DNA from 4 places in the Arthrobacter sp. J156 genome. Region 1 is predicted to be linked to each of the others. Evidence: riboswitches for the same ligand, from Rfam matches in the RefSeq annotation. Region 1 holds a riboswitch; each other region holds the start of a gene.
The links. A riboswitch is a leader RNA that binds a small molecule or an ion and turns the genes downstream of it on or off. The one in region 1 is predicted to bind S-adenosylmethionine.

Region 1 (4,465 bases):
CGACCCCGATGCCGTGCTCGATCTCGCAGCGGCGTTCGCGAGGATGGTCGGCGCCGTCCAGCTCGAGCTCAACGGCCATTTCGTCGGCACCTTCGAGCCGGCCGACGCGCTCTTCTCCCGGTTCGCCGAGCGCGAGGCGGATGCGCTGGGACTCTAGCCCCGGCGTCGTCCTCCGCCGCCCCGCCCGTCCCCCGGCGCCCCGGGACTAGAGCCGGTCCACCGGCACGATCTCGACGTCCCGCAGCGCGCCCGCGTCGGCGACCGCCCGGAGGTAGGTGCAGGCAGGCTGGCGGCGGCGGTCGGTCGGGGAGCCGGGATTGAGCAGGCGCAGGCCCGTCTCCGCGACCGTGTCCCACGGGATGTGGCTGTGCCCGAACACCAGGACATCGGCGTCCGGGAACCGCTGCGCGCAGCGCGCCTCCCGCCCGCGCGCCGGCCCCGTCTCGTGGGTCATCGCGAAGCGGACGCCGTCGAGCTCGAAGCGCGCCGTCTCCGGCAGCCGCGCGCGCAGGCCGGGCCCGTCGTTGTTCCCCCACACGCCGATCAGGCGCCGCGAGCGCGCCTCGAAGGCGTCGAGCGTGGCCTCGTCGACCCAGTCACCGGCATGCAGGACCACGTCGGCGTCCTCGATCCGCTCCCAGAGCTCCGGGTGCAGTCCGCGGGCGCGCAGGGGCAGGTGGGTGTCGGCGACGATCAGCAAGCGGGTGGCCATGCCCCCATCGTGGCACGGGGCGCCGGGCGTCCGGGGCCCGCCTAGCATGGTGGGCATGGAGCGGACGACGGCGGAGCGCGCGGCCTGGTGGATCAGCGAGCTGTATGCGCCCGCCGTCGTCGCGACCGCGTACCTGCTGAGCCGGCCCCTCGTCGTGCCGGGCATCGGCTGGCCGCACGCCCTCGTCGCGGTCCTGTTCACCACGGTGCTGCCCTTCCTCGGGGTGCTGTGGTTCGCCCGCGGCGGCGTCGTCTCGAGCCGGCACATCCCCAAGCGGCGGCAGCGCTACTGGCCGTTCCTGACCTCCGGCTTCTCGATCCTCGGCGGGGTGTGGACGCTGCGCCTCATGGACGCGCCGGACGCGTTGTTCCTCGATCTCGGCGGGATCTTCACGGGGCTCGTGCTGTGCCTCGTCGCGAACGCGTTCTACAAGGTCTCCGTGCACACGGCCGTCGCGGTCTACGTGGCGCTGCAGTTCCTGGGGCCCGTGCCGGCCGTGGGGGTCGCCGGGCTCGCGGCGGCGGCCGCGGTGGGCTGGTCGCGCCACGTCCTGCGGGCGCACACCCCCGGCCAGGTGGCGGCCGGGGCGGCGATCGGCGTCGCGACGCACCTGCTCCGCACGCTCGTCTACGGCTGAGGCCCGCCGCCCCGGCCCCGCATCACGATCCCGATTTCCGTTGTTTGAGCGGCCCATCACCGCCCGGGAGTGGATAACGTGGGGGGATGGCGGGTGACGGATCGCGATTGGTGTTCGGCTGCATGGGACTCGGCGGCGGGTGGGACGACGCGCCGCCGGACGCCGGCGACCTGGCCACCGCCCACGCCGCGGTCGACGCGGCCCTCGAAGCGGGCATCACCCTCTTCGACCACGCCGACATCTACACGCGCGGCAAGGCGGAAGAGGTCTTCGGCCGGGTCCTCGCGGAGCGGCCCGGCCTGCGGGACGAGATCGAGCTGCAGTCCAAGTGCGGGATCGTGCTCGCGGGCCCCGACGGGTCGGGCGGCCGCTACGACTCCTCGCCCGCCGTCCTCACGGCCCGCGTCGAGGACATCCTGCGCCGGCTCGGGATCGAACGGCTCGACGCGCTGCTGATCCACCGCCCGGACCCGCTGACCCCGATGGAGGATGTCGCGGCCGCGTTCGCCGGGCTGCGGGACGCCGGCAAGGTCGGCCGACTCGGCGTCTCGAACATGTCGGCGGCCCAGATGCGCGCGCTCCAGTCCGCGCTCGGCGAGGCGCCGGCGGTCAACCAGCTCGAGATGGGCCTGCACCGGCGCGATTGGCTCGAGTCCCAGGTCCTCGTCAACCACCCCGAGGGCGCGGCGCTCTCCTTCCCCGAGGGCACGATCGAGTACTGCCGCGCGGAGGGCGTGGAGCTGCAGGCGTGGGGCGCACTGGCCCAGGGACGCTACTCGGGCAGGAGTACGACGCCGGAGCCCGGCCCGGGTGCCGCGCCCCGCCCCGGGAGCGGGGCGGCGTCGCCCGAGGAGGAGGCGTCCGGCGTCGTCCGGGAACTCGCCGACGGCCTCGGCTGCGCGCCCGAGGCCGTGGTGCTGGGATGGCTCATGCGCCACCCGGCCCGGATCCGCCCGGTCATCGGTACCACGAACCCGGCGCGGATCGCCGCGTGCGCCGGCGCGGAGCGGGCCGCCGCGGCCATGGGGGCCGTGGACTGGTACCGCTTGTGGACCGCGGCCCGGGGGCGCCCGCTGCCGTAGGGTCCCGCCGTCGTCCGGCCCGCCGCGGCTGCCCTGCCGCGGCCGCTCGGGCCGGCCTCAGTCGGCGTTGACCGCGAGCTCGACGCTGACGGGGGTCGGCCGGGCGAAGAGGTCCAGCACGGGGCAGCGCGCGTCGACGACCTGGTGCAGCTCCTCGTAGCGCTCGGGGGTTTCCGGCCCGTTGAGGTGAACGGTCAGGCGCACCGCCGTGAAGCCGGGGCGCGTGTCCGGATCGGCGCCGAAGATCCCGCGGACGTCGAGGTCGCCCTCCGCCGTGATCTCGAGCGAGTCGATCGCGACGCCGAGCTGGTGCGCGTAGAGCCGGTAGACCACGACCTGGCAGGACACGAGCGCGCCGAGGGCGTACTCGACGGGGCTCGCGTCCGAATCGTCGCCGGCCAGCGCGGCGGGCTCGTCGACGACGAACTCGTGGCGGCCCGCCGTGACGCGCGTGGCGACGGAGCGCTCCGAGACGCCGTGGGCGCGGTAGACGGCCTTCGCGTTGGCCGTGTCCTCGCCGATGCGGCCCGCCCAGAAGGACGCGGCGTCGTCGAGGCGGCGGGCGCGCTCGGCGTCGAGGTCGGTGGTCCTCGGGGTGGCGGATCCGGTGGGAGACTGCTGGCCGGTGCCCGCAGCCTGTTCTGTGGTGGAGGTCATGTTGGGTCCTGCCCTTCGCGTCGTGGCGCATGCGGGCGCGTGCGCCGTGCTTACGCCCGCCGCCGCGGCGGGCGTCGAATCGTCACCTGGGGCACCCCGCTACAGCGAGGAGGGTTGCCGCCCGACCGGCCAGGGCCTTCAGGTCGGGTCTCTTGATTCCTGGCCTCGAGTCTCACGCTCCGGCCCGGGCCGCGGCAAGGACTTCCGTCACGCGGGGTCACCTCGTCATCCGGCGTCACGGGAGGCGGCCAAGGTCACGTGGCCTGCAGTTGTGCAAAGATTGCACTGGTGCATAAACTGTACCCATGCATGATTCACCCCTGAGCCTGCGCGAGCGCAACCGCCTCGAGACCTGGCGGGCCGTCCACGAGGCGGCCTCGGCCCTCGCCCTCGAGGACGGCCTCGCCGCCGCCACGGTCGATTCGATCGCCCGCCGCGCCGGCATCTCCAAGCGCACGTTCTTCAACTACTTCCCCTCCAAGGAGGACGCCGTCCTCGGGATGCGCGCCCCCGAGCTCCGGCAGGAGTTCATCGAGCGCTTCCGCGCCTCGGACGCCGAGCTGCTCGAGCGCACCGTGCGGCTCATGGCGGAGGTCCTGTCCACCGTGGTCGGCGATGGGAGCCGCTTCGAGCGCCGCAAGGAGCTCGTCGGCCGCTACCCCGAGCTGCGCGGGCGCGTGGTCCAGCACCTCAACGACGCCGAGGTCCTCGTGGACTCGGCCGTCAACGACCGCCTCAGCGAGGACCCGGCCACCGTCTCCGCCGAGCTCGGCGAGGACCCCGCGGCCCGCCGCGCGCTGCTCATGGCCGCCGCCACGATCGTCCGCTTCACCTACCGCCAGTTCCCCGGCGCCCCGCTCGAAGAGCTCGGCGCCCACCTCGGCGAATCCACCGACGTCTTCAGAAAGGTCCTGCGTCCCCGGCCATGACCACTTCCACCACCACGCCCGGCACCACCGCGCAGCCGCCCGCCCCCGAGGCGGACCGCAAGAACCACCTCGTCCTGCTCTTCGGCGGCCTCATGGTCACCATGCTGCTCGCCTCCCTCAACCAGACCGTGCTCGCCGCGGCCCTGCCGACGATCGTCGGCGAGCTGCACGGCGTCGAGCACATGGCCTGGGTCATCACGGCCTTCATCCTGGCCTCGACCGTGATGATGCCCGTCTACGGCAAGCTCGGCGACATGTTCGGCCGCAAGCCGCTCCTGCTCTTCGCGATCATCGTGTTCATCGGCGGCTCCGTGATCGGCGCCCTCGCCCAGGACATGAACGTGCTCATCCTCGGCCGGGCCATCCAGGGCATCGGCGGCGGCGGGCTCATGATCCTCTCGCAGGCGATCATCGCCGACGTCGTCCCCGCCCGCGAGCGCGGGAAGTA
Region 2 (4,465 bases), 1.0 Mb from region 1:
CCTCGCCGCGGCGATGCCGGTAGCGGGCCTGGATCCCCGCGGCGGCCCCGGGTTCCCGCTGGCCCGCGCGGAACTGCTCGGCCTGAGCGGGATCGGCCCGTGGACCGCGGACTACCTGGCCGTGCGGGCCGGCTTCGACCCCGACGCGTTCACGCCCGGGGACCTCGTCCTCCGCCGGGCCCTGGGACGCGTCGATGCGCGCGCGGCCGAGGAGCGCTCGCACGCCTGGAGCCCGTACCGCGCCTACGCGCTGTTCCACTGCTGGGCGGCTCAGCTGCCCGGATAGGCGCCTACTCCGGGAAGATCTGCCCGATCGGCTCGCGCTTCTCGGCCTGGAAGGTGTCCTCCGCTCGGCCGTGGGCCCAGTAGGCGGAGAGCGACATCCGCTGGCGCGGGATCCCGCGCTCGTCCGCGAGGTAGCGGCGCAGGGCCTTGATCATCTCCCGCTCGCCGTGCGCGAAGACCTGGACGTCGCCGTCGAGCCACTGCCCCGCCATGACGGCCGCGGCCAGCCGCGTCGTCTCGGGGCTGAACGTGCCGCCGCGGTGCAGCCAGCGCAGCTCGATGCCCGCCGGGGCGGAGAGCTCGAGCTCGTCGGCGGCAGAGGCCACCTCGAGGTAGGCGATGCCGCGGGCGTCCGGCCCCATGGCCTCGAGCGCGGAGGCGATCGCGGGCAGGGCCGACTCGTCTCCGGCCAACAGGTGCCAACCGGCCGCCGGGTCCGGGGAGTACATCCCACCCGGGCCGTTGAAGCAGAGCTTGTCGCCGGGCTGCGCGGCGGCCGCCCACGGACCGGCGATGCCCTCGTCCCCGTGGACGACGAAGTCGATCTGCAGCGTCCCGGCGTCCGGGTCGACGGAGCGGACGGTGTAGGTGCGGCGCACGGGCATCTGCTCGGGCTCCAGCCGGGAGCGGAGCTCGTCGAGGTCGTACGGGGGCTCGAGGCCGAGCGCGGGATCGGCGAAGAGCAGCTTGACGTACTTGTCCGTGGCGTCCTTGTCCTGGTAGCCGGCGAAGCCCTCGCCGCCGAGGGTCAAGCGCACCATGTGCTCGGAGAGCCGCTCGGTGGCGAGGACCTCGAGGACGGTCTGGGGGCGCTGCGGACGCGGGGCGGGGGAAACGCTCATGCTGAGGACACACTCCTTCGGGCCGGCCGCGGGCCGGCGGTTGCCTTTTGTCCACCCAATCCCACGAATCCCGTCAATGCAAACGCCCCCGCCCCGGACGGCGTCCCGGACGGACTCCGGGCGGCTTGCATCTTGAGAATGATTCTCAATAGACTGGCCGCGTGGGCCTCCATCTCCTCTCCTTCCTCGACTTCCACTGCCGCGACCAGGCGCTCACCCGCCTCCGCGCCGACCACCCCGACGCGGTCGTCGTGGTGCACGACCCGCTCGAAGGCGTACGGGTACTGTGCCGCACGGACATCCCCGGGCGCTCGCCCTGGCCGTGGACCCCGCATCCGTCGAAGACCAGCTCTGGGACCGCCACACGCTCTGGGAATCCGGGCTCAGCAGCCCGCCCGCCGACGACCGCACGGCCGGCGAGTTCCTGATCGAGGCGTTCGCGCAGTGCCGCGAGGTGCTCCTCGTCGAGGGCCTCTTCGCCCACCTCCTCGGCGGCGGCTCCGCGGGCTGCCAGTCCGGTGGAGCGGGGTTCGTCCGCGGCATGCAGCTCATCGCCGAAGGCGTCGCCTGGCTGCGCGGCGACGTCTGGCTCGCCGACTCCCCGACCGCGCGGCTCGGCGTGACCGGGATCGGACCCCGCGTCTGGATGGAGCACCTCGGCACGTGGGGCCGGCGGGCGGCCGGGACCCGGCTCCTGATGACCGGCCCGGACATGGCCGGTGCCGCCGAGCAGGCCGCCGCGGCCGCACGTTCGTCATCAACAAGGCCAATCCGCGGCTCAAGGCGCGCCAGGGCTGACCGTCCCGGTCCGGTGCGGTCCGGTGCGTTGCTTGCCGAAGCGTCGCACCGGGCCGCTAGGATGGAGGCAGCTTCACGAGATGCGGCCACACGCAGGGCTCCGACCCGGCCGCGCACCAACCCCATGCTTCACGGGTGGTTCGGATGACGAAGCGGTCCGGTGCAATACCGCTCCGGGCAAGAGCAACGGAAGGCACACCTCCATGAACGCACCCGACGGCAGCTGTCGCAGCTACCGCGACGGACACGACATCTACCCGCTCCGCCTGGCCCGCGCCCGGAAGGACCCCACCGCGTGGCAACCGGCCCACGTCACGGCGTTCCTTCCCGGTTTCCGGGTGGCCGTGATGACGGCCGATCTGAAGGTCGCACGCTACACGGCCCATGACGTGGCCGAGATCGTCCGGCTCCTGAACCTGGCCGGCCAACGGCTCGACCACCGCGTGCGCTGGGCTTCCGAGCCGCTCGAGACGCTGTGGTGGCATTGCGCCTGGAACGAGGCGGCCCGGATCCTCGGCGTCCCGGAGGACCCCGGCGTCGGGGCCGGCCGCCGCTACTTCAGCCTCTCCAGCGACGAGCTGGCCCCGTGCGATCTGGAGCACGATCCGGAACTCGGCCTGCGGTTCGTCGAGGTCACGGCGGGCCTGCTGCACAGCGGGGCCTGAGCCGCCCTCAGCGGAACAGCGGCTCTCCAAGGAACCCGGCGAGCGCCTCGCGGTGCTCGGCCGGGATGCGCAGCAGTCGCTGTTCCGCAGTGGAGAAGAACGCCAGGGTCGTGATCGCGCGCACGCAGACGCCGCCGTCGACGGGATCGTGGAACTCGTAGGCGATATCGAACGAGGCGGGCTTGACCGAGCTGATCCAGACGTCGACCCGGGCCGGGACGTTGCGGTAGTCCAGCGGGGCCACGTAGCGGACCCGGTGCTCGACGACGAGCGTCTGCGTGTCGGCCGGAACGGTGGAGAACAGCTCGACGACGGGCTCGGCGCCGGGCTTGCCCGTCCCGCCCGGCACGCCGAAGGCCGCGATCCGCGCCTCCTCCATCATGCGGACCAGGTTGACGTTGTTGATGTGGCCGTAGGCGTCCATGTCGCCCCACCGCATCGGCACGCCGACGCTCAGGCGGCGCCCGCTCACTGCGTCTTCCGCGGCAGGACGGGCATCGCCGAGGTGGGCGGCCCCGCGACGCGTTCGGGTTCCAGCAGCCCCAGCCGCTCGAGGCCCTCGCAGATCCCGGCACCGTCCGGCGCGTACACCCACGGCGTCCCCGGGGTGGAGTCCATGGTGCCCATCGAGCGGCCGCCGGCCAGGACGGCCTCCGACGGCGTGAGCTGGCGGATCGCGATCGCCCGCACCTGCCCGGGGTGGCGGCGGGCGAACTCGGCGTAGATCTCCGGATCGTGCTGTCCGTCGTCGCCGACCAGGAGCCAGCTGATGTGCGGGAACTGGGCGGCCAGGCGGCGCAGCTGGTCCACCTTGTGCTGCTGCCCCGAGCGGAACCAGCGCCCCTCGGTCGGCCCCCAGTCCGTCAGCAGGAGCGCTCCGGCCGGGTAGAGGTTGCGGGAGAGGAAGCGGGTGAGGGTCGGGGCCACGTTCCAGGCGCCCGTCGAGAGGTAGAGCACCGGGGATCCCGGGCGGGTGCGCATGAGCCGCTCCATCATCACGGCCATGCCGGGCGTCGCGACGCGCGCGTGCTCGCTGAGCACAAAGGAGTTCCACGCGGCCAGCAGCGGGCGCGGGAGGGCGGTGACGACGACGGTGTCGTCGATGTCGGAGACGACCCCGAAGTCGATCGAGCGGTCGACGACGAACACGGACACGTCCGCGGGTTCCGAGGACTCGCTGCGCAGGGTCACCGCGTGCCAGCCGGGCGCCAGGTCCACCGTGATCTTGACGTCGAGGACGCCTCCGCGGTCGGCGTCGACGCGGAAGGTCCGCCCGCCGATCTCCGCGACGACCTCGGCGTGCGGGATGGGCGGGGAGATGAAGTTCCTCCAGCCGCGGACGCCGTCGGAGACGACCTTGGACTTGGGCAGGCCGTTCGTGAACGCGCCGGGCCGGGCCAGGACGATACGTGCGAAGACCCGCACCCAGCCGTCGGCCCCGCTGACGCCGTAGCCGCGGAAGGGCAGGACGGTGGCCACGAGTCCGCGGCTCCGGCCGCCTCGCTCGCGGAACGCGTGCCATCCGTCTTCAAGGCGGACCCCCAGGTGGCGGGCGTGCTTCACGGTGTTCGGTGCTGCCATGGCCCCAGTCTTTCACGCACGCGGCCGTGGGGCCGTCACCGCGCGGCGGCGGAAACGGGCACCGAAAACCCCTCGCATTCTTCTACATTCTGTAGAACAATGGGCGGCATGATGTTTGAACACGAGGACGGCCAGCCCGTCATGATCCTGGACACCGAGCAGTGCTGGACGCTGCTGGGACGCACCCACCATGGCCGGATCGCGCTCAGCGTCGCGGGCAACGTGGACATCGTCCCGGTCAACCACGCGGCCCACGAGGGGAAGCTCTACTTCCGCACGGCCCCCGGAAACAAG
Region 3 (4,465 bases), 1.5 Mb from region 1:
GTGCGGGAACTCGGCCGCCCACTCGAGGGCGCGCGCGCCACCCATCGAACCGCCGACCACGGCATGCCAGCGGTCGATTCCGAGCTCGTCGGCGAGCCGGGCCTCCAGCCGTACGGAGTCCCGGATCGTCGTGAACGGGAAGCGCGAGCCCCAGGGGACGCCGTCGGCATCGGGCGACGAGGGCCCGGTGCTGCCGTAGCAGCCGCCGACCATGTTGGCGGCGACGACGAAGTACCGCTCCGTGTCGATGGTCCGACCCGGGCCGATGAAGCCGTCCCACCACCCGGGTTCCGCCCCGTCCCCGCGCGCCACGTGGGTGTCCCCCGTCAGGGCGTGCTGCAGCAGGACCGCGTTCGATGCGTCGGCGTTGAGCCTCCCCCACGTCTCGTAGGCGAGGTCCACGGCGGGCAGGAACCCCCCGGTCTCGAAGGCGAAGGCGCCCGTGCGCAGCACGCGCAGGATGCCGTCGCCGGAGGGCACGCCGGACGGGGCGGCCGCCTGGCCGCCCCGTCCGATCGTGCCGCGTGCGGTGTCGACGTCGATGCTCACTTCACCGCTTCGAGGTCGGCGGCCGGAGCGTCGGCGGCGGAGGCCGCCGCGAAGCCGCCCTCCAGGTCCGCGATGATGTCGTCCACGTGCTCGATGCCCACGGCGATCCGGACCAGGCCGGGCGTGACGCCGGCCGAGCGGCGTTCCTGCTCGGTCAGCTGCGCGTGCGTGGTCGACGCCGGGTGGATGGCCAGGGAGCGCACGTCGCCGATGTTGGCGACGTGGGAGTGCAGCTGCAGCCCGTCGATGAAGGCCTGGCCCGCGGCGGCACCGCCGGCCAGTTCGAACGCGATCACGGCTCCCGTGCCGCGCGGACCGTACTTGCGTCCGCGCTCGAACCACGGGCTCGAGGGCAGCCCCGCATAGGCGACCGACACGACGTCGGAACGCGCCTCGAGCCACTCGGCGACCTTCTGGGCGTTGGCGACGTGGCGCTCGACCCGCAGGCTCAGGGTCTCGAGGCCCTGCGCGATCAGGAAGGCGTTGAAGGGCGCCACCGAGGAACCGAGGTCGCGCAGCAACTGCACGCGGGCCTTGAGGATGTAGGCGAGGTTGGCCCCGAGGATCCCGTCCACGCCGAGGTCGCGGGCGAAGACCAGTCCGTTGTAGGACTCGTCCGGGGTGTTGAAGCCCGGGAACCGCTCCGGATCCGCGGCGTAGTCGAAGCGGCCGGCGTCCACGATCACGCCGGCGATCGCCGTGCCGTGGCCGCCGAGGTACTTGGTCGCCGAGTGGATGACGACGTCGGCGCCCCACTCGATCGGGCGGACCAGGTACGGGGTGGACAGCGTGTTGTCCACGAGCAGCGGCACGCCGGCCTCGTGGGCCGCCGCGCTCACGCCCTCGATGTCCAGCACGTCCTGGCGCGGATTGGAGACGACTTCCCCGAAGAAGGCCTTGGTGTTGGGCTTGACGGCGTCGCGCCACAGCCCCAGGTCGTCCGGGTCGGCGACGAAGGTGACTTCGACGCCGAGGCGGGCGAGCGTGTGCTTGAGCAGGTTCTGCGTCCCGCCATAGAGGCTCGGGCTGGCCACGATGTGGTCGCCGGCGCCCGCGACGTTCAGGATCGCGAACGTCGTCGCGGCCTGCCCCGAGGACAGGAGCAGCGCGCCGACGCCGCCCTCGAGGTCCGCGATGCGGTTCTCCACGGCCTCCTGCGTGGGGTTGCCGATGCGCGTGTAGATCGGTTCGAGCTCGGCCAGCGCGAAGCGGGCCGCGGCGCTCTCGGCGCTCGGGAAGACGAACGAGGTGGTCTGGTAGATCGGCAGGGCCCGGGCGCCCGTGGCCGCGTCCGGACTCTGGCCGGCGTGGATCTGGCGCGTCTCGAAGTTCCAGTGGTTGGACATGGTGGCTTCCCTTCCATCGAAGGGCCGTTCCCCCGTCCGGCGGCCGTGCCTGCCGACGGGGTCGTGACCCGCGCTTGCCGGGCATCGGGATTGATGCTCGGCCCGGTCCTCACCCGGGGCACCCCACCGCGAGTGGAGGGTTGCCGGCCAGCAAACCGGGGTTTAGCGCTGGCACTCATGACCTGGGATCCAGTCTGGCCCGGGAGCGGGCGGGGCCGCAAGCGGCGCCGCGCGAATATGACGCGGCGTGAAAGCGGACGCGCCTCCGCGGCCGCCACAAGCAAGGGGAGCCTAAGTCGAGACCCACATCACAAAGTGCCATCATGAACCCATGATGAGGTTGGACCATGTTTCATATGCGTGCGGACAGGACGGTCTGGCGGCCACGGCGGCCAGGATCGAAGAACAGCTGGGGCTTGAATCGGTCAAGGGCGGTGTCCATCCGCGGTTCGGGACGCGGAACGTGATCTTCCCGCTCGAGAACAAGCAGTACCTCGAGGTCGTCGAGGTCCTGAACCATCCGGCCTCGGACAAGGCCCCGTTCGGGCAGGCCGTGAGGGCCCGCTCGGAAATGGGCGGCGGCTGGATGGGCTGGTGCGTGGCGGTGGAGGACCTCGCCCCCTTCGAGGAGCGGCTCGGACGCGCCTCGGTCCCCGGCAATCGCAAGTTCCCCGACGGCCGCGAGCTCACGTGGCAGCAGATCGGCATCAAGGGCCTGATCGCCGACCCGCAGGTGCCCTACATGCTGCGCTGGGACGACGGCACCGAGGAGCTGCACCCCTCCAAGGCGCTGGATCCGGCCGGCCGGATCAGCCGCATCGCGATCGCCGGTTCCGTCGAACGCGTCCGCGAGTGGCTCGGCACGCCGGAGAAGAACCCGCTCGAGGGAGTGGACGTCGAGTGGCAGGCCCCGAACGGCACCCCCGGCATCCTGTCCGTGACCTTCGAGACGCCGAACGGCCCGGTCACCCTCTAGCCCACGGCCCGCAAGGCGGGCCCGCTAGGAACCGATGCCGATCGCGGGCCCCAGGAGCGCGTATCCGACGAACCCGGCCGAGTCCAGGAGCGCGTGGGCGATCACGAGCGGCATGACCCGGCCGTAGCGGTGGTAGAACCAGCCGAAGGCGAGTCCCATGAGGGCGTTGCCGATGAACGGCCCGAACCCCTGGTAGAGGTGGTAGCTGCCGCGGAACAGCGCGCTGGCGACGATGACGGCCCAGGGGCCCCAGCCGATCCGGCGCAACACGTGGAAGAGGAAGCCGACGACGACGACCTCCTCGAGGATCCCGTGGCGCACCGCGGAGAGGACGAGCACGGGGATGGTCCACCAGAACGGATCCAGGGCCGCGGGGACGATCGCCGTGGTGATGCCCAGGGCCCGGCCCGCCGCGTAGACGCCGAGCGTGCCGACGCCGATCGCCCCGAACAGGAGCAGGCCCCAGCCGGCGTCGGGCCACGGGCGGCGGCCATCGAAGCCGAACAGCCGGAAGCCGTTGCGTCCGGCCTGGTGCAGGAAGAAGAAGACGAGCGCGACGGGTACGAGCGAGAAGCCGATGTCGAGGAGCTGGTACGTCAGGTCGAAGTACTGCCGGTCGTTCAGGCTCGTGTTCATGCGCGTCGTCTGCTGCGCGAGCGGCTCCCGGGACAGCTTGTCCAGCAGGTTCACAACGGCGTAGACGGCGGACTGGCCGAGCGAGAGGGCCAGGACCAGAAGCAGCTGGGCCCGCAGCATGTTCCGCTCGGTGCCCACGGCGGGCGGCTCGGGGTGCTTCATGGTCACCCAGCCTACGGCCCCTGCGGCCCCGGGGCGGCACCGAGCTCCCCCCTGCGCCGGAAGCGGTGGCCCCCGGGCACGGAACAGCCCGGCGGCTCCGCGTGGTGGCGCGCTTCCGCCGGGCTGTCCGTGGCCCGTGGCCGGTGGTGCCTGCTAGGCCAGGGCCGCGACCGCGGCGTCGTAGTCCGGTTCCTGGCCGGTCTCGGGGACGAGCTCGGTGTGCAGCACGGTGCGGTCCGCATCCAGGACGACGACGGAGCGCGCGTGCAGGCCCGCCAGCGGGCCGTCGATCAGCGTGGTGCCGTAGTCCTGCCCGAACGCGGAGCGGAAGGTGGAACCGGCCACGACATTCTCGATGCCCTCGGCGCCGCAGAAGCGGGACAGGGCGAACGGCAGGTCGGCGGAGACGCACACGACGGCGGTGTTCTCGAGCGAGGCGGCGAGTTCGTTGAAGCGGCGCACGCTCGCGGCGCAGACGCCCGTGTCGATGCTCGGGAAGATGTTCAGGACGACCCGGCGCCCGGCCAGGTCCTCGCTGCTCAGCGCGGACAGGTCCGCGGCGGTGAGCTCGAAGCCCGGGGCGGTGGTGCCGGCGGTCGGAAGCTCGCCGATGGTCTGGACGGGGGTTCCCCTGAATGCGGTGGTTGCCATGACTCCTGTCTATCACGGACGGCCCGGCGTCACGGTCCGTGCTACGCGCCGCCCTGCGCCGCGTCGGCGGCCGGCCGCTCGTCGTCGGCCGCGTCCTCGGCCACGACGACCTCGTAGCCGGCGCCCTCGAGCAGCGCACGCTGTG
Region 4 (4,465 bases), 500 kb from region 1:
ACGGGCCGATGTCCCGCAGCTGCTCCGAACGCAGCTTGGTCAGGAAGCCGTACTCGCCGAAGTTGCCCCACCAGGACACGTTGCCGTAGCTCGGCACCGGTTCCGTCATGGTCGGGAACTTCCCGTTGCCCCAGTCGAAGCGGCCGGACTCGACGACGACGCCGCCGAGCGTGGTGCCGTGCCCGCCGAGGAACTTGGTGGCGGAGTGGATGACGATGTCCGCCCCGTGCTCGATGGGGCGCAGGATGTACGGCGGGGTGAGGGTCGAGTCGACGATGAGCGGGATGCCCGCTGCGCGCGCGACCTTCGCGAGGCCCGCCAGGTCCGCGATGTCGCCCGAGGGGTTCGCGACGACCTCGGTGTAGAGGGCCTTGGTGTTCTCCCGGATCGCGGCCGCGAAGTCCGCGGCGTCGTTGCTGTCCACGAACGTGGTGTCCACCCCGAAGCGGCGCAGCGTGACGTCGAGCTGGGTGATGGTGCCGCCGTAGAGCTTCGAGGAGGCCACGATGTGGTCCCCGGCCTGCGTCAGCGCGGCGAAGGTGATGAACTCCGCGGCCATCCCGGAGGACGTCGCCACGGCGCCGATGCCGCCCTCGAGGGACGCGATGCGCTCCTCGAACGCCGCCACGGTGGGGTTGCCGATGCGGGAGTAGATGTTGCCGTACTTCTGCAGGGCGAACAGGTTCGCGGCGTCGTCGGTGTCCTTGAACACGAACGACGTCGACTGGTAGATGGGCACCGCGCGGGCGCCGTGCTCGGCGTCGGGCGTGCCGCCGGCGTGCAGGGCGCGGGTGCGGAATCCGAACTGGTGGTCCGACATCTAGGCGGTGGCTCCTTCGAGGTGGGTTTCCGGCAGCAGCTCCGTGTTGAGCTCGGTGCCGTGGGCTCGGGCGAGGTCCGCCTCTAGCTCGCGGACGATCGGGAGGACCTCGCGGCCGAACGCGCCGAGCTCCTCCTGGAAGTGCAGGTAGCCGGTCAGGAGCAGGTTCACGCCGATCTTCTTGAACGCGATGATCCGCTCGGCGATCTGCTCCGGGGTGCCGATGAGCTGGGTGCGGAAGCCGTCGTTGTACTGGACCAGGTCCTCGAACGTGGAGTCCTCCCACATGCCCTTGCCGTCCTTCGTGGACTGCCCGGCCTCCTTCACGGCGGCGGCGAAGCCCTCGACGGCGGGGCGGTGGGCCTTGTCGATGATCTCGCGCAGCGTGTCCCTGGCTTCCGCCTCGGTGTCGCGGGAGATGACGAAGCCGTTGATGCCGAAGCGCGGCTTGGCGGCCGCGGTGCGCCCCCCGGACTCCGCGGCCTTGAGCACGCCGGCGATGTTGTCCTGGAAGCCCTCGAGCGAGCGGCCGTTGGAGAAGTACCAGTCGGCGGCGTGGCCCGCGGCGGCCTGCGCGGCGGTCGAGTTGCCGCCGAAGAAAATCTCCGGGTGGGCCCGGCCCGGCAGATCCAGCGGCGCCGGGTTCAGGGTGAAGTCCTTGATGTTGTAGTACTGCCCGGAGTGGCTGAAGCCCTGCTGGGTCCACAGGCCACGCAGCACGTTGATGAACTCCTCGGTCCGCACGTAGCGCTCGTCGTGGTCCAGCCACTCGAGGCCGAAGTTCACGAACTCGTCCTTGAGCCAGCCGGAGACGACGTTCACGGCCGAGCGGCCGCCGGAGAGGTGGTCCGCGGTGATGATGAACTTGGCCAGCACGCCCGGGTGCCACATGCCCGGGTGGACGGCCGAGATCACCTTGAGCCGCTCGGTGGCGCCGAGCAGGGCCAGCGAGAAGCTCGTGGCCTCGTGCTGCTTGTCCGCGCCGTAGCTCGCGGCGTAGCGGGTCTGGGTCAGTGCGTACTCGAAGCCGGAGTCCTCCGCGATGCGGGCCAGCTTCTTGTTGTATTCGAACTCCCAGTTGGTGCGCTGCTCGATGGTCGAGACCACGAGCCCACCCGAGACGTTGGGCACCCAGTAGGCGAACTTGAGCGGTGTTTCCAGGTCGGCGACCCGGCTGACGGCGGTGTTCTCGGTCATGTGGGGGACTCCTTCGATCCTTGGTCGGATGGCGTGCGGCGTAGGCGGTTCCCGGGCAACGGCGCACCCTCCGGCGGCGGGCCGTGCGGGGGAAGAAGGCTGGCGCGTTCTCCATCGCTTCTGGCAGGAGCACCGTTCCGGCGGATTCCGGAGGGTTGCTGCGGCGTCATCGATCCAGATCTCTCGGCCGCTCGGGATGGTTGACCTTCAGTGTGTCAGCGAGCCGCCGATCCATCAAAGAATGTTGAGCCGGATTGCGTCGTGCCGGGCGCGGGCCGAAGATCCTGCGACGGCGCGGCGGCCGGGTGCGTCACGGGACGACGGCGGGGCGCGGGCCGGGAGGTCCGCTGGCTACGCTGGGGGCATGGCACAACGCATCGTCCTGGTCCGGCACGGGCAGACCCCGTGGAACTTCGAGGGGCGCCTGCAGGGCCAGGTGGACATCCCGCTCAACGCGGCCGGCCGCGCGCAGGCGCGCCAGGCGGGGCGGCAGCTGGCGGAGGAGTACGACGCCGGATCCTGGGACGCGGTCGTCGCCTCGCCTCTGGGGCGGGCGGCGGAGACCGCCGCGATCATCGCCGCCGAGCTGGGCCTCGAGCCCGGCGAGCCCGAACCGGGCCTCGTGGAGCGCGGCTACGGCGAGGGCGAGGGTGTCGTCGTCACCGGGATGCCGCGCCCCGAGCTGGACGCGCTGCTCTCCACCGCGGAGCCGGAGGCCGAGGTGGTCGAGCGGGGCGTGCGCGCCTTGACCGGCTTGGCCGCCGCCCACCCGGGGCGCGGCCTCGTGGTGGTGGCGCACGGGACGCTCATCCGCCTCGTCGTCGGGCACTTGCAGGGCGCTCCGCAGGCCCGGCTCGAGAACGGCCAGGTCGTGGAGCTCGACCCGGCGTTGCTGCCGGAGCTTGACGCGGTCTGAGGACGCGCGGGGGATCGAGGGTCCCGTCGGGCTACGCCCCGGCGAGGAGCGCCTCGCCGACACCGGCCCTGCGGTAGAACACCTCGCGGCCGGAACGCAGGGGGACGGCCAGCCCGCCCTCGGACATGACCTTGAGGTGGCCGTTGACGGTGCCCGGGGCGAGGTCCAGGGCGCATGCGAGCTGCTTCGTCGTCATCGGGACATCCAGCTGGGCCAGGATCTGCGCCCGTGTGGATCCCAGCAGCCTCGCCAGGGGATCGCCCGGGGCCGCGCCGCTGGACTCCCAGAGCCGGCCCACTCCGCGGGGCGCGTAGGTCAACGTCGGCACGAACGGCGCCGTGTTGAGCACCAGGGTCTCCGGCCAGACGAACGCGTTGGGCACCAGGATCAGGCCGGCCCCGGGTTCAGGCGGATCGATCCCGTCGCAGCCCCGGATGACCTCGAGCCCGCTGGGCGTGCGGACGACGGACGGATGCAGCGTCTTGAACACGTCGCCGATGCCGCCGCGGGCCATCTGGGCCAGCCTCCAGTCGATGTCCTCGAGCAGCAGCGAGCGGAGCCGGGGCCACCAGCGCCGGACAGCCAGCTCCCAATACCACTGGAGTGCTCCGACGGCACGATCGACTGCGGTGTCGACGTCCTCGGCGAGTTCCTCGAGGACGCCACGGGCCCCGGTGTCTTCCTGCCGCCGGAGCAGGGCCGTCAGGTCCCGTTCCCACACGGAGGCCGGGACGGCGGCGACGGCCGTGAGCCCGTCGTGGAAGGTGTCCTGGCGTTCCGGCGTCGGGGTGAGCGAATCGGCCATGAAGCCTGAACGGGGAACGAGTGCGGCGAGGACGCGCAGGTGCCCTTGTGAGGCCGGGTCGTCCGCCGCCGCGAGCGCGCGCCGCGTGCACTCGATCCAGGGGCGGTGGATGGCGGTTCCCTGCTGGAGGGCGCGCAAGCTGGTCACCGTCTCCCACAGGGGAGAGGCCTCGAACCGGATCCGCGTCAGGTCCTCGCTCGTGAGCTTGATGTGCATGGATTCAGCGTATTCCCGGCCGGAACGTCTGACGAGGATTCGGCCAGGACCGAATCGTGGAGCGGGCCGGGCGTCCGGCGGACGCTGGGTCCATGACCACCTTCAGCAGCTCCCGTCGTTCCCCTGTCCCCGTCCATCACGGTGCGGCCGTCGGTCCGGCGACGCCCAGCGGCGGATCCTCCGCGGTCCCGCGTCCCGAGGGCGGGGCGCGCCGCCCGGCACACGCCGTGGACCGCTTCGGCGCGGTCGCCCGCCTCGTTGCGGCCGTGGTCCGGTTCTACCGGGTCAACGCCGTCCGGGCTGCCGCCATAGAATCCGAGCACCTGCGCCTGCGCGAGGACGGCCTCCGCCGGTTCACCGAGGCCTCCGGCGGGCGGCTCTGAGTCCGCGATCGGCGGATCAGCGCTGCTTGAGGGCCTTCCGGCGCTTGCGCCGCTGGGCGCGGAGCGCGATCAGGCGGGCCGCGCCGGCCATCGCCACGACGATGCCGCCGGCGACGGACGCCGCGACC

Region 2: it holds a riboswitch for S-adenosylmethionine, as region 1 does, so the genes downstream of both, AC0QR5_RS16520 (hypothetical protein) here and AC0QR5_RS11550 (OsmC family protein) in region 1, are expected to answer to the same signal.
Region 3: it holds a riboswitch for S-adenosylmethionine, as region 1 does, so the genes downstream of both, AC0QR5_RS01835 (bifunctional o-acetylhomoserine/o-acetylserine sulfhydrylase) here and AC0QR5_RS11550 (OsmC family protein) in region 1, are expected to answer to the same signal.
Region 4: it holds a riboswitch for S-adenosylmethionine, as region 1 does, so the genes downstream of both, sfnG (dimethylsulfone monooxygenase SfnG) here and AC0QR5_RS11550 (OsmC family protein) in region 1, are expected to answer to the same signal.

What each region holds. Positions count from the first base shown of each region.
Region 1 covers NZ_CM149650.1:2,525,136-2,529,600, reverse strand. The annotation lists gene AC0QR5_RS11570 (TetR/AcrR family transcriptional regulator) at 1-157, shown strand, start outside; gene AC0QR5_RS11565 (metallophosphoesterase family protein) at 206-712, opposite strand; gene AC0QR5_RS11560 (hypothetical protein) at 768-1,349, shown strand; gene AC0QR5_RS11555 (aldo/keto reductase) at 1,436-2,431, shown strand; gene AC0QR5_RS11550 (OsmC family protein) at 2,489-3,088, opposite strand; SAM riboswitch class IV at 3,130-3,246, opposite strand; gene AC0QR5_RS11545 (TetR/AcrR family transcriptional regulator) at 3,394-4,017, shown strand; gene AC0QR5_RS11540 (MDR family MFS transporter) at 4,014-4,465, shown strand, end outside.
Region 2 covers NZ_CM149650.1:3,573,786-3,578,250, reverse strand. The annotation lists gene AC0QR5_RS16540 (DNA-3-methyladenine glycosylase 2) at 1-286, shown strand, start outside; gene AC0QR5_RS16535 (siderophore-interacting protein) at 291-1,127, opposite strand; gene AC0QR5_RS16530 (hypothetical protein) at 1,289-1,555, shown strand; gene AC0QR5_RS16525 (50S ribosomal protein L36) at 1,572-1,925, shown strand; SAM riboswitch class IV at 1,997-2,115, shown strand; gene AC0QR5_RS16520 (hypothetical protein) at 2,129-2,590, shown strand; gene AC0QR5_RS16515 (acyl-CoA thioesterase) at 2,598-3,062, opposite strand; gene AC0QR5_RS16510 (App1 family protein) at 3,059-4,171, opposite strand; gene AC0QR5_RS16505 (pyridoxamine 5'-phosphate oxidase family protein) at 4,280-4,465, shown strand, end outside.
Region 3 covers NZ_CM149650.1:390,252-394,716, reverse strand. The annotation lists gene metX (homoserine O-acetyltransferase MetX) at 1-516, opposite strand, end outside; gene AC0QR5_RS01835 (bifunctional o-acetylhomoserine/o-acetylserine sulfhydrylase) at 546-1,895, opposite strand; SAM riboswitch class IV at 1,961-2,078, opposite strand; gene AC0QR5_RS01830 (VOC family protein) at 2,227-2,871, shown strand; gene AC0QR5_RS01825 (CPBP family intramembrane glutamic endopeptidase) at 2,896-3,669, opposite strand; gene tpx (thiol peroxidase) at 3,823-4,320, opposite strand; gene AC0QR5_RS01815 (DeoR/GlpR family DNA-binding transcription regulator) at 4,362-4,465, opposite strand, start outside.
Region 4 covers NZ_CM149650.1:3,024,183-3,028,647, forward strand. The annotation lists gene AC0QR5_RS13985 (O-acetylhomoserine aminocarboxypropyltransferase/cysteine synthase family protein) at 1-820, opposite strand, end outside; gene sfnG (dimethylsulfone monooxygenase SfnG) at 821-2,017, opposite strand; SAM riboswitch class I at 2,126-2,220, opposite strand; gene AC0QR5_RS13995 (histidine phosphatase family protein) at 2,382-2,933, shown strand; gene AC0QR5_RS14000 (ArsR/SmtB family transcription factor) at 2,965-3,954, opposite strand; gene AC0QR5_RS14005 (hypothetical protein) at 4,047-4,337, shown strand; gene AC0QR5_RS14010 (lipopolysaccharide assembly protein LapA domain-containing protein) at 4,354-4,465, opposite strand, start outside.